DNA from 3 places in the Moritella yayanosii genome. Region 3 is predicted to be linked to each of the others. Evidence: predicted binding sites of a transcription regulator. Region 3 holds the regulator's gene; each other region holds the start of a gene.
The links. The regulator NrdR, encoded in region 3, represses ribonucleotide reductase genes. The targets are predictions, from matches to a motif close to AAACACNANATNTNGTGTTT.
Positions count from the first base shown of each region.

Region 1 (3,287 bases), 2.6 Mb from region 3:
GCCTATACCTAATGAACGACGCGCCATTGTCGACTTTTCAGCCGCTGGCATTGGGTAGTCTTGGTAATCAAGTAAGCTATCGAGTGCGCGAACTGCAAGGTCTGCAAGATTTTCTAATTCACTTAGGTCTTTAATTGCACCAAGGTTGAACGCTGATAATGTACATAGCGCAATTTCACCATCTTCATCACCAGGGTGTTGCATTGGTTTCGTTGGCAGAGCAATTTCTAGACATAAGTTACTTTGTCTTATCGGAGCTACAGCTGGGTCAAATGGGCTGTGGGTATTGCAGTGATCCACATTCTGAATGTAGATACGACCGGTACTTGCACGTTCTTGCATGAGTAAAGCAAACAGTTCGCTGGCTTTAATCGTTTGCTTGCGAATTGATGGGTCTTGTTCGTAAAGCGTGTATAGACGCTCGAATTCATCCTGATCTTGGAAGAATGCATCATATAAACCATCAACATCAGATGGGCTAAATAAGGTAATGTTTTTGTTATCAATTAAACGTTGGTACATTAAACGGTTAAGTTGCACGCCGTAGTCAAGATGACGTACGCGGTTTTCTTCAACACCCCGGTTATTCTTAAGTACAAGCAGTGATTCAACTTCTAAGTGCCATAATGGGTAGAATAATGTTGCTGCACCACCACGAACGCCACCTTGAGAGCAAGATTTAACGGCTGTCTGGAAGTGTTTGTAGAATGGGATACAACCAGTATGGAATGCTTCGCCACCACGGATTGAGCTACCTAGTGCACGAATACGACCTGCATTGATACCGATACCCGCACGTTGCGACACATATTTAACAATAGAGTTAGATACTGCATTGATAGAATCAAGACTATCGTCACACTCAATCAGTACACACGAGCTGAATTGACGCGTAGGAGTACGCACACCCGCCATAATTGGCGTTGGTAATGAGATCTTAAAGGTTGATGTTGCTTCGTAGAAACGGCGAACATAGTCCATACGCACAGATTTGTCGTAAGTGGCAAATAAGCTCGCCGCTACTAAGATATATAGAAATTGTGGGCTTTCGAAGATGGCACCAGTAACACGGTTTTGTAGTAGGTATTTACCTTCTAACTGTTTAATCGCAGCGTAAGAGAAGTTCATGTCACGCCAGTGATCAACGAACTCATCCATTTCGGCGAATTCTTCAGCAGTATAATCAGCAAGTAGATGTGCATCATAACGTAGCGCATCAACATTGAATTTCACATGGTCATAAAGCGCAGGTGGTTCAAATTTACCGTATGCTTTCTTACGTAGGTGGAATACGGCTAAACGCGCCGACAGATATTGGTAATCTGGCGCTTCTTCACTAATTAAATCCGCCGCAGCCTTGATCATGGTTTCATGTATATCTTCAGTGCGAATACCGTCATAAAATTGGATGTGAGATTTTAACTCGACCAGTGATACTGATACATGATCCAATCCTTTGGCTGCCCATTTGATCACGCGGTGGATCTTTTCAAGATCGATCGTTTCTTGCTTACCGCTGCGTTTTGTAACTAGTAAATTCTTATTCATTTAGCTGACTGACCTTAAAACAATGTTAAGAATGTTGCCACCAACACTAGCATTGATATTCTTGTTAATACACAAGATGTAGTGTTGTCCTGTATTCATGCATACAAGATAGAGGGATAATCGGTGTTTGGCAAGTAGCACTAAACAGAACAACATGCGGATAATTTTGTGAGTTAGTGGCGACTTACATTCTGGCCTCAGTAATCAATTACGGTTAGCAAAAATCAACAGTTAAAGTGAAAAAAAAAGAAAAAAAAGTGTTGCCACACTTGTGTGAGGATCCTCAAATAATTTGATTATATTTACAGCTGATTCGTTTAGAAAACTATCACGCAAGTATTATATTCGAATTTGAGTGGTGGTTGTTATTACAAACAATACCGTCATTTTGTACACAGTAAATTTCATATTACCCATAAAGTAGCTAACTTTGTTTGAGAATGCGGATAAGGACTTAAGTTGAATTATTTAGACTGAGGGTGGCGTACTCACCTAACTGCGAGGGTGCTGTTAGGTGAAAGGATAACGACATCAATTGTGGTATTAATCGATAAGCTGCGTATGTAGCATATAGTTAACGTCAACATTCTCGCCTAGCTTGAACTGATCAACTAATGGAATGTAATGCAGGCCTGTCATGTGGTGGCAATATAGACCCGATTGATCAACCCAGTGTAATAGTTCAGAAGGTCGGATAAATTTCTTATGGTCATGGGTACCGTTTGGTATCATTTTTAGGATTTTCTCGGCACCAACAATCATGAACAAGTATGATTTTAAATTACGGTTAATTGTCGAGAAAAATACATGACCACCCGGTTTTACCAGACGCATGCAAGCGTTCACTACAGACCCGGGATCGGGCACATGCTCTAGCATTTCCATGCAGGTAATAACATCAAAGCTATTTGGTTGTTCTTCTGCTAAATCTTCGATTAATACTTGACGGTATTCAACTTTAGTACCGGATTCAAGTGCGTGCAATTTAGCTACGTTGAGGGGCTCTTTACCCATATCAACTCCAAGTGCTTGTGCACCGCGGCGAGCCATGCTTTCTGTTAAGATACCGCCACCACAGCCTACATCAAGAACTTTTTTTCCAAATAGGCCTCCACAGCGCTCATCTATGTAGTCTAAGCGTAATGGATTGATTTGATGTAATGGCTTGAAGTCACCTGCTGGATCCCACCAACGACTGGCCATGGCTTCAAATTTAGCGATTTCCTGTTTATCTACATTCATACAAAGTCTTCTTGATACGTTAATAAGGTGAAAAAGAAATAGAGGTGAAAAATAATAAATATGGGCACAGTATATAACGATAAAACGATTTCAGAAGTATTATTTATGGGGGAGTGAATAAAATTGTAATCAAGAGAGTTAATTTTCTTATATATTGTATTTGCTGGTAAATATTATGCTAGAATGAATCTCTAAAAAATATAATAGAAAGCACTTTAAAACTTAGGGGTAAAGGCTTATATGAGTAATTTAGCCACATCAATCACACCCATCAATATTGAAGACGAATTAAAAAATTCCTATTTAGATTACGCAATGAGCGTTATTGTTGGTCGTGCTCTTCCTGATGTTCGTGATGGTTTAAAGCCAGTTCATCGCCGTGTTTTATTTGCGATGAACGAACTAAAGAATGATTGGAACAAACCATATAAAAAATCAGCACGTGTTGTTGGTGACGTAATCGGTAAATATCACCCACACGGTGATACAGCTGTTTA
Region 1 is NZ_LS483250.1:1,227,977-1,231,263, reverse strand. Features, by position in the region: gene nrdA (class 1a ribonucleoside-diphosphate reductase subunit alpha) at 1-1,548, opposite strand, end outside; gene ubiG (bifunctional 2-polyprenyl-6-hydroxyphenol methylase/3-demethylubiquinol 3-O-methyltransferase UbiG) at 2,092-2,790, opposite strand; gene gyrA (DNA topoisomerase (ATP-hydrolyzing) subunit A) at 3,031-3,287, shown strand, end outside.
Region 1: a site for NrdR is predicted at 1,616-1,635, ahead of nrdA (class 1a ribonucleoside-diphosphate reductase subunit alpha). Genes of this name have one in related genera too.

Region 2 (3,287 bases), 2.1 Mb from region 3:
GATATCACCAAAGGCTATTTTATCCAATTTAGCAAATCGACTACACAGATTTTCACTGGGTGTTGCATACAAACTAAATGCATAATCGGTTTCTATGCTCCACTGCTCCGTTATCGCTTTCATGTGAGTAAGTATGGCAATGGCTTTTTGCTGTAATTCTTTGCTGTCGTAAGGATGGGTTTGATTACCAAATAGTGCATTGATTGCTTCGTGTAAGCCAATGTAGCCTAAAGAAATAGATGCGCGACCATGTTTGAAAATATCTAATACGTCATCATCTGCTTGCAAGCGAACACCACAGGCACCTTCCATGTACAAAATTGGTGCGACACGTGCTTTTACACCTTTAAGGCGTGAAATACGCGTTTCTAACGCACGTTTACACAGAATCAAACGCTCATCGAGTAATTGATAGAAACGCGATTCATCGCCTTTTGCTTGAATCGCGATTCGCGGTAAATTAAGACTAACGACACCTAGGTTATTGCGGCCTTCATGCACTAGTTCACCTTGCTCTTCGTAGGTGTTTAAGAAACTGCGGCAACCCATAGGTGTTTTAAATGAGCCGGTGATTTTAACCACTTGGTCATAATTTAAGATATCCGGATACATGCGTTTGCTTGCGCACTCAAGCGCCAGCTGTTTGATATCGTAATTTGCATCGGTTGATTTATAGTTTAAGCCATCTTTGATTGCAAACACCAGTTTTGGGAACACCGCGGTTTTATGATTTTTCCCTAAGCCTGCAATACGGTTTTTGAGAATAGCCTGTTGAATTAAACGTGCTTCCCAACTTGTTCCTAGGCCAAAACCAAAGGTAACAAAAGGGGTTTGGCCATTAGCCGTGTGCAAGGTATTTACTTCATACTCTAACGATTGGAATGCATCGAAACATTCTTTTTCGGTACGTGAGCGAGCAAATCCTTCTTTATTCGGTATGTCCCATTCTTCTGCTAATAAGGTGTTTTTCTTAAAGCTTGCGGTGACATAAGGCGCTAAGATCTCATCAATACGGTTAATCGTTGTGCCACCATAAATATGACTGGCTACTTGGGCAATGATCTGTGCAGTCACAGCCGTTGCTGTAGTGATGGATTTTGGTGTTTCAATTTCAGCGTTACCCATTTTAAAGCCAAGGGTTAACATGCCATCAAGATCGATCAGCATACAGTTAAACATCGGGAAGAAGGGCGCATAATCAAGATCATGATAATGAATGTCACCCGCTTCATGCGCATGGACAATGTCGCGTGGCAAGATGTGCTGCTTGGCATAATGCTTCGCTACAATACCAGCCAGTAAATCGCGTTGGGTAGGGATCACTTTACTGTCTTTATTGGCATTTTCGTTGAGCAGTGATTCATTACTCTGTTCAATAAGCCCTTTGATCTCATGAGTAAGAATACTTTGCGTTTCACGGGCAATATCACGTTGATGGCGATATTCGATATAAGCACGGGCAACAAGCTTATTACTTGCTTGCATCAATACATCTTCAACCGTGTTTTGGATGGTATGGATCTCAATCGCATGTTCGATGGATATATCTTGTTGAATGAGTATTTGATGAACCTTGTTCGCCACTTCTACTGCATAACTGCTACTTTCTTGCTGTACTGATTTAGCAGCGGCGAATATGGCGTCCTGTATGCATTTTATGTTAAATGGCACACGACAACCATCACGCTTGATGACAAATAAATCCACGAAACACTCCTTAAAATTAACAATAATATTACACGGTGATACTATATATAGATGAACTTTGAATATAGAACACAATATGTAGTGTATTAGGCGTTAAGTTTACTTTTGAAGTATTGATTTCGATCAAGGTTCGTTACGGCTGAATAAGGAATTATTTTAACTGTGTTTTTTGTCAAAAAAGGGATGAATTTTACTTGCAAGTTGGTTTTTGAACGATATTCAAACGTAAAATACACAGCGATATATTATCGGATAATAAAGCTTTACAAGTTTAATCGGTTACACTAATATTCGCTCCATTGCTGCGGAGGGGTGGCAGAGTGGCCGAATGCACTGGTCTTGAAAACCAGCAGGGGTTAATAGCTCCTCGAGAGTTCAAATCTCTCCTCCTCCGCCATCCATTCAAGAACACGCTAATCGATTACTAGATAAATAGTCGCGTAGCGTTTTTTTATGTCTACTTTTCACATATTCTATATTTTTTTCACTAATCCTCTGTTAACTTTATTATTATACCCGCACGTTTATACTCATAGTGTTAGCATTGATTGTGCATCTTGAAATCGCTTGGGTATATATGATCGGTATTCTTCATTTTTGTTGAGAAATTAGCTTATGAACTCATTTATTCTTAATCGTATGCGTCCTTTTCTAATCACTATCTCTGTGATTATCAGTTTGCTTTTATCTACCGTCACGTTTGCCGAAAGCACTGTGAGTGTTATTGAAAATAAAGTGAGCCAAGCGCCAACATTTAACTTACCAGGTGTTGATAATACGCGAGTGAATCTTGCTGACTATCGTGGCAAGGTGGTGTTAGTGGATTTTTGGGCATCTTGGTGTACACCCTGTATTCGTTCATTTCCGTGGATGGATAAGATGGTAGCGAAATATGGCGAACAAGGATTTGAAATTATTGCCATTAATATGGATCAAGAGTCTATTTTAGCGACTAAATTCTTACAGCGTTACCCGAATAAATTGACCATTGCGTTTGACCCACAAGGTATTGTCGCTGAGCAATATGAAATCATGGGATTGCCTAATTCATTTATACTTAATAAGAAGGGCGAGATTGTTTATAAGCATGTCGGTTTTAGATTAGCAGAGTTAGATACATACGAAGCCGAGATCTTGTCGTTATTACCTCAGGACTAGCTGTTACTTGAGAGTTATACCTGATTGAGTTAATTTTGATGACGTTAGTTAATTAATTAGTGGTGGAGGCGCTTTATGAGACGGATTTTATTATTAGTCAGCATCCTAAGCCTGACCGCGTGTACGTCACTCGGGGTAAAACCTTGGGAACGTGACTTGCTGGCGAAACCTGAAATGCAGCTTGTGGAAAACCCGATGGAAATGGGTTTTGAGGACCACACTTATTTCAGTAAAGAAGGCTCTAGCGGCGGCGGTAGTTTTGCTGGGGGAGGTTGCGGATGCAACTAAAAAGAAAAAGTAAGACCTTTACTAACATTTCAATGACACTTGCGGCAGCGACATGTGCACTTGCAGCACCTGCGACAGCTCAGCCGCCAGACCTCGATAGCTGGGATGTTGATGTTGGTCTGTTGATTTATGCT
Region 2 is NZ_LS483250.1:1,675,110-1,678,396, reverse strand. Features, by position in the region: gene nrdD (anaerobic ribonucleoside-triphosphate reductase) at 1-1,707, opposite strand, end outside; tRNA gene MORIYA_RS07675 (tRNA-Ser) at 2,014-2,104, shown strand; gene MORIYA_RS07670 (TlpA family protein disulfide reductase) at 2,323-2,865, shown strand; gene MORIYA_RS07665 (DUF4266 domain-containing protein) at 2,941-3,153, shown strand; gene MORIYA_RS07660 (DUF3570 domain-containing protein) at 3,144-3,287, shown strand, end outside.
Region 2: a site for NrdR is predicted at 1,775-1,794, ahead of nrdD (anaerobic ribonucleoside-triphosphate reductase). Genes of this name have one in related genera too.

Region 3 (3,287 bases):
GGGCAATCACATCTACTTCTAAGTTAACTTTACGACCGACTACATAACTTTCTATCGTTGTTTCTAATCCAGTATGCGGGACGATCGTCAATTTGAATTTAGCGCCGTCAATTTCATTGATCGTTAAACTGATACCATCAATGGTAATTGAGCCTTTTTCGGCGATATAACGGGCTAATTCATTCGGTGCTTGTAACCAATATTCGGTCGCACGACCAAGTTTACTGATCTTAACAATCTCGGCAACGCCATCCACATGACCACTGACTAAGTGACCACCGAGACGCGTGTTTAAAGTTAACGCTTTTTCTAAGTTAACCTTATCACCAATTTTGTAATGCGCAAAACCAGAGCGCTTGATCGTTTCTAATGACACATCCGCGCGGTAACCATTGCCGAGTAGTTCAACAACGGTCAGGCATACACCATTGGTCGCGATACTATCACCGAGTTTCACATCACTTAAATCAAGTGAGCCACTATCCACAGTGATGCTCATATCAGCCCCTTGGGGGGTTAAACCAGTGAGCGTACCCACGGTTTCAATAATTCCTGTAAACATTAGTATTCCGGTTTGGCTGTAATTCGAAGATCGTCACCAATCTGCGTGATATCGGTAAAGCTAAATTTAGGCACTTGCGCCATATCAGTTAGCTCGCTAAATACTGCTAGTCCTCTAGCACTATCACCCATCAACTTAGGGGCCAGATAAATAATTATCTCATCCACCAGCTTATTCTCAAGTAACGCACCAGCGAGTGTTGCACCGGCTTCAACCCACAGGTCATTAATATTCTGCTGGGCTAGCGCCGTCATTAGCAGGTTTAGATCTATGTGTTGGTGACTATCTTGCGCAATTTCAATTCGTGATACCGATTCATTCAGCAATAACGCTGCTGTCGTCGGATTATCCGTCACACCATTGACTAATAGTATCTGACCGGGCTGTGAAAATAGTTTCAATTCACCACCCGCGTTAGCAAGATACGTATCTAGTCGACGATGATTATCTAATACCACGCGTATGGGCTGACGAAGTTGGGACTGGAGAGACTGAGTTAATGAACACTCGGCTTGAATTAATGGCTTCTCTGCATGGTCTAACGGATAATCGGCTTGGCTGGCACCTAATTCGCTATAACGGACATTGAGTGACGCATCGTCGATTATAACCGTGCTGGCGGTCGATAAAATGGCACTGGCTTGAGCACGGTATACTTGCACATCCGACCGTGCGGCAGGACCGGTGATCCATTTACTTTTACCGTTGTTCAATGCTGTACGCCCGTCTAAGCTTGCCGCCATTTTTAGACGTACAAAAGGACGTTGTTCGCGCATTCGTAAGATAAAGCCCGGATTCAAGGCATGGGATTGCGCTGATAACAGCCCCACCCGAACCTTAATACCCGCGGCAATTAATATGGCAATGCCTTTACCTGCCACTTGCGGATTCGGATCGACCATGGCAATAACGACTTCATTAACGTTCGCATTAACCAAGGCGATTGCGCAAGGCGGTGTACGACCATAGTGGCTACAGGGTTCGAGTGTCACATAACAAGTAGCACCTTGGGCATCATCACCCGCGGCATTTAAAGCATGGACTTCTGCATGCGCTTCACCTGCACGTAAATGAAAACCTTCTCCGATAACCTTATCTGCTTTAACCAGCACACAGCCAACATTTGGATTCGGAGCCGTGGTAAAACGGCCTTTTTGTGCAAGTGCGATCGCATGTTGCATATGTAAATGGTCAGTATCATTGAACTGACTAATTGAAACTATTTCTTCCAATAGCAGGTCTAACTCAGCACGTGATTTGTTTGGCATCATCAATGAGGGCTCAGATAACGGATTATTTGTCGAGTTTGGCGATTTCTTCATTAAATTCTTTTACATCTTCAAAAGAACGATAAACAGAAGCGAACCGTACATAAGCGACTTTATCGAGCTTTTTCAATACGTCCATCACCAGTTCACCCACAAAACTTGATTCTATTTCACGCTCACCAGTGGCTCTTAAAGTTGATTTGATCTGATTAATACCCAGTTCAATCTGCTCTGCGGCAACCGGACGTTTTTCTAACGCACGATAAATACCACTAATGAGTTTATCTTCGTTAAAAGGTTCACGTGTATCATCGGTTTTAATGATGCGTGGCATCACTAACTCGGCAGTTTCAAAGGTAGTATAACGTTCATGACATTTCGCACACTCACGGCGGCGACGCACCTGATGGCCTTCAGCCACAAGACGAGAGTCGATAACTTTAGTTTCAGTCGCTGAACAAAATGGACAGAACATAAACAATCCTATTGAATAATATTATTCTAAGTTTATCGTTAAACAGCAGGCGGGTACAGAAAAGTGCAGCTAATTTCGTGGAATTAATAAATAAATTAACTAATTGTTGAATAATCAGTCGGTTTTCGAACGCTATTTTAATGAGATAAAAACCGACCTAAATTTATCTCACGCTTACTCAGCGTTACGGTTCACGTCATTGACAAACTGACTTGAAGCTGCAATACCTTGCCGAGCAAGTTGGTTGGTTCCCGCACCCAATAATGGTAACCGCGCCTTGTGATTATAGCTTAATCGACTTAGCATTAACGCCGAGTTAACTTGCTTTATTGATGGCGCTGTTATTTTGTTTGATTGACTACGGCTGCTAATTGCATTTTCAATCGCTTTAATCTGCTCAGCACCCTGTATTAACGCTTTATTTTTCACTGTCGAGGGTCGATGACGCCGAGCATTAATATCAGTATTAGATTTAACTAATGCCGCTACAGGAGCGGTACCGGGTATCTCCACCAACAATTTATGTTGGCGCGCAAAGCGCACGCGGTCAGCAATGATATGCGTTGCATTGTGACGATTTAATTTCTTTTTAATCCCAGCGAGGAAAGCGTTGTAGGGGGGTGCTTGTGCCTTACGCGACACAGTCGCTATCAAGCGAGATGCAACGACTGGTGTTAATAGTTCAGGTTTTAGCTTTCTAGGTTTCAATACAGCAGCTTGTTCAATCAACACCAACTGAGGATCTCGACGCGTAAGTACCTTGTCAATTTTACGCTCAGCGTGGGCATTTGCAATAATATCGTCAAGACCATCCAGCACATTACTTACTTTTTTGGTTGGCGATAAATTGTTGACAACATCATTCATATCCGCGTATTTACGACTCGCTCGACTTTGCGCCGCATTTTTTTCCACGATTTGACGTGGGAATTGACTATAATGCATCGCATTATCGGCATCGCGCCAACTATATACTTTAGCA
Region 3 is NZ_LS483250.1:3,808,292-3,811,578, reverse strand. Features, by position in the region: gene MORIYA_RS17710 (riboflavin synthase) at 1-562, opposite strand, end outside; gene ribD (bifunctional diaminohydroxyphosphoribosylaminopyrimidine deaminase/5-amino-6-(5-phosphoribosylamino)uracil reductase RibD) at 562-1,884, opposite strand; gene nrdR (transcriptional regulator NrdR) at 1,856-2,305, opposite strand; gene MORIYA_RS17695 (DUF4124 domain-containing protein) at 2,480-3,287, opposite strand, start outside.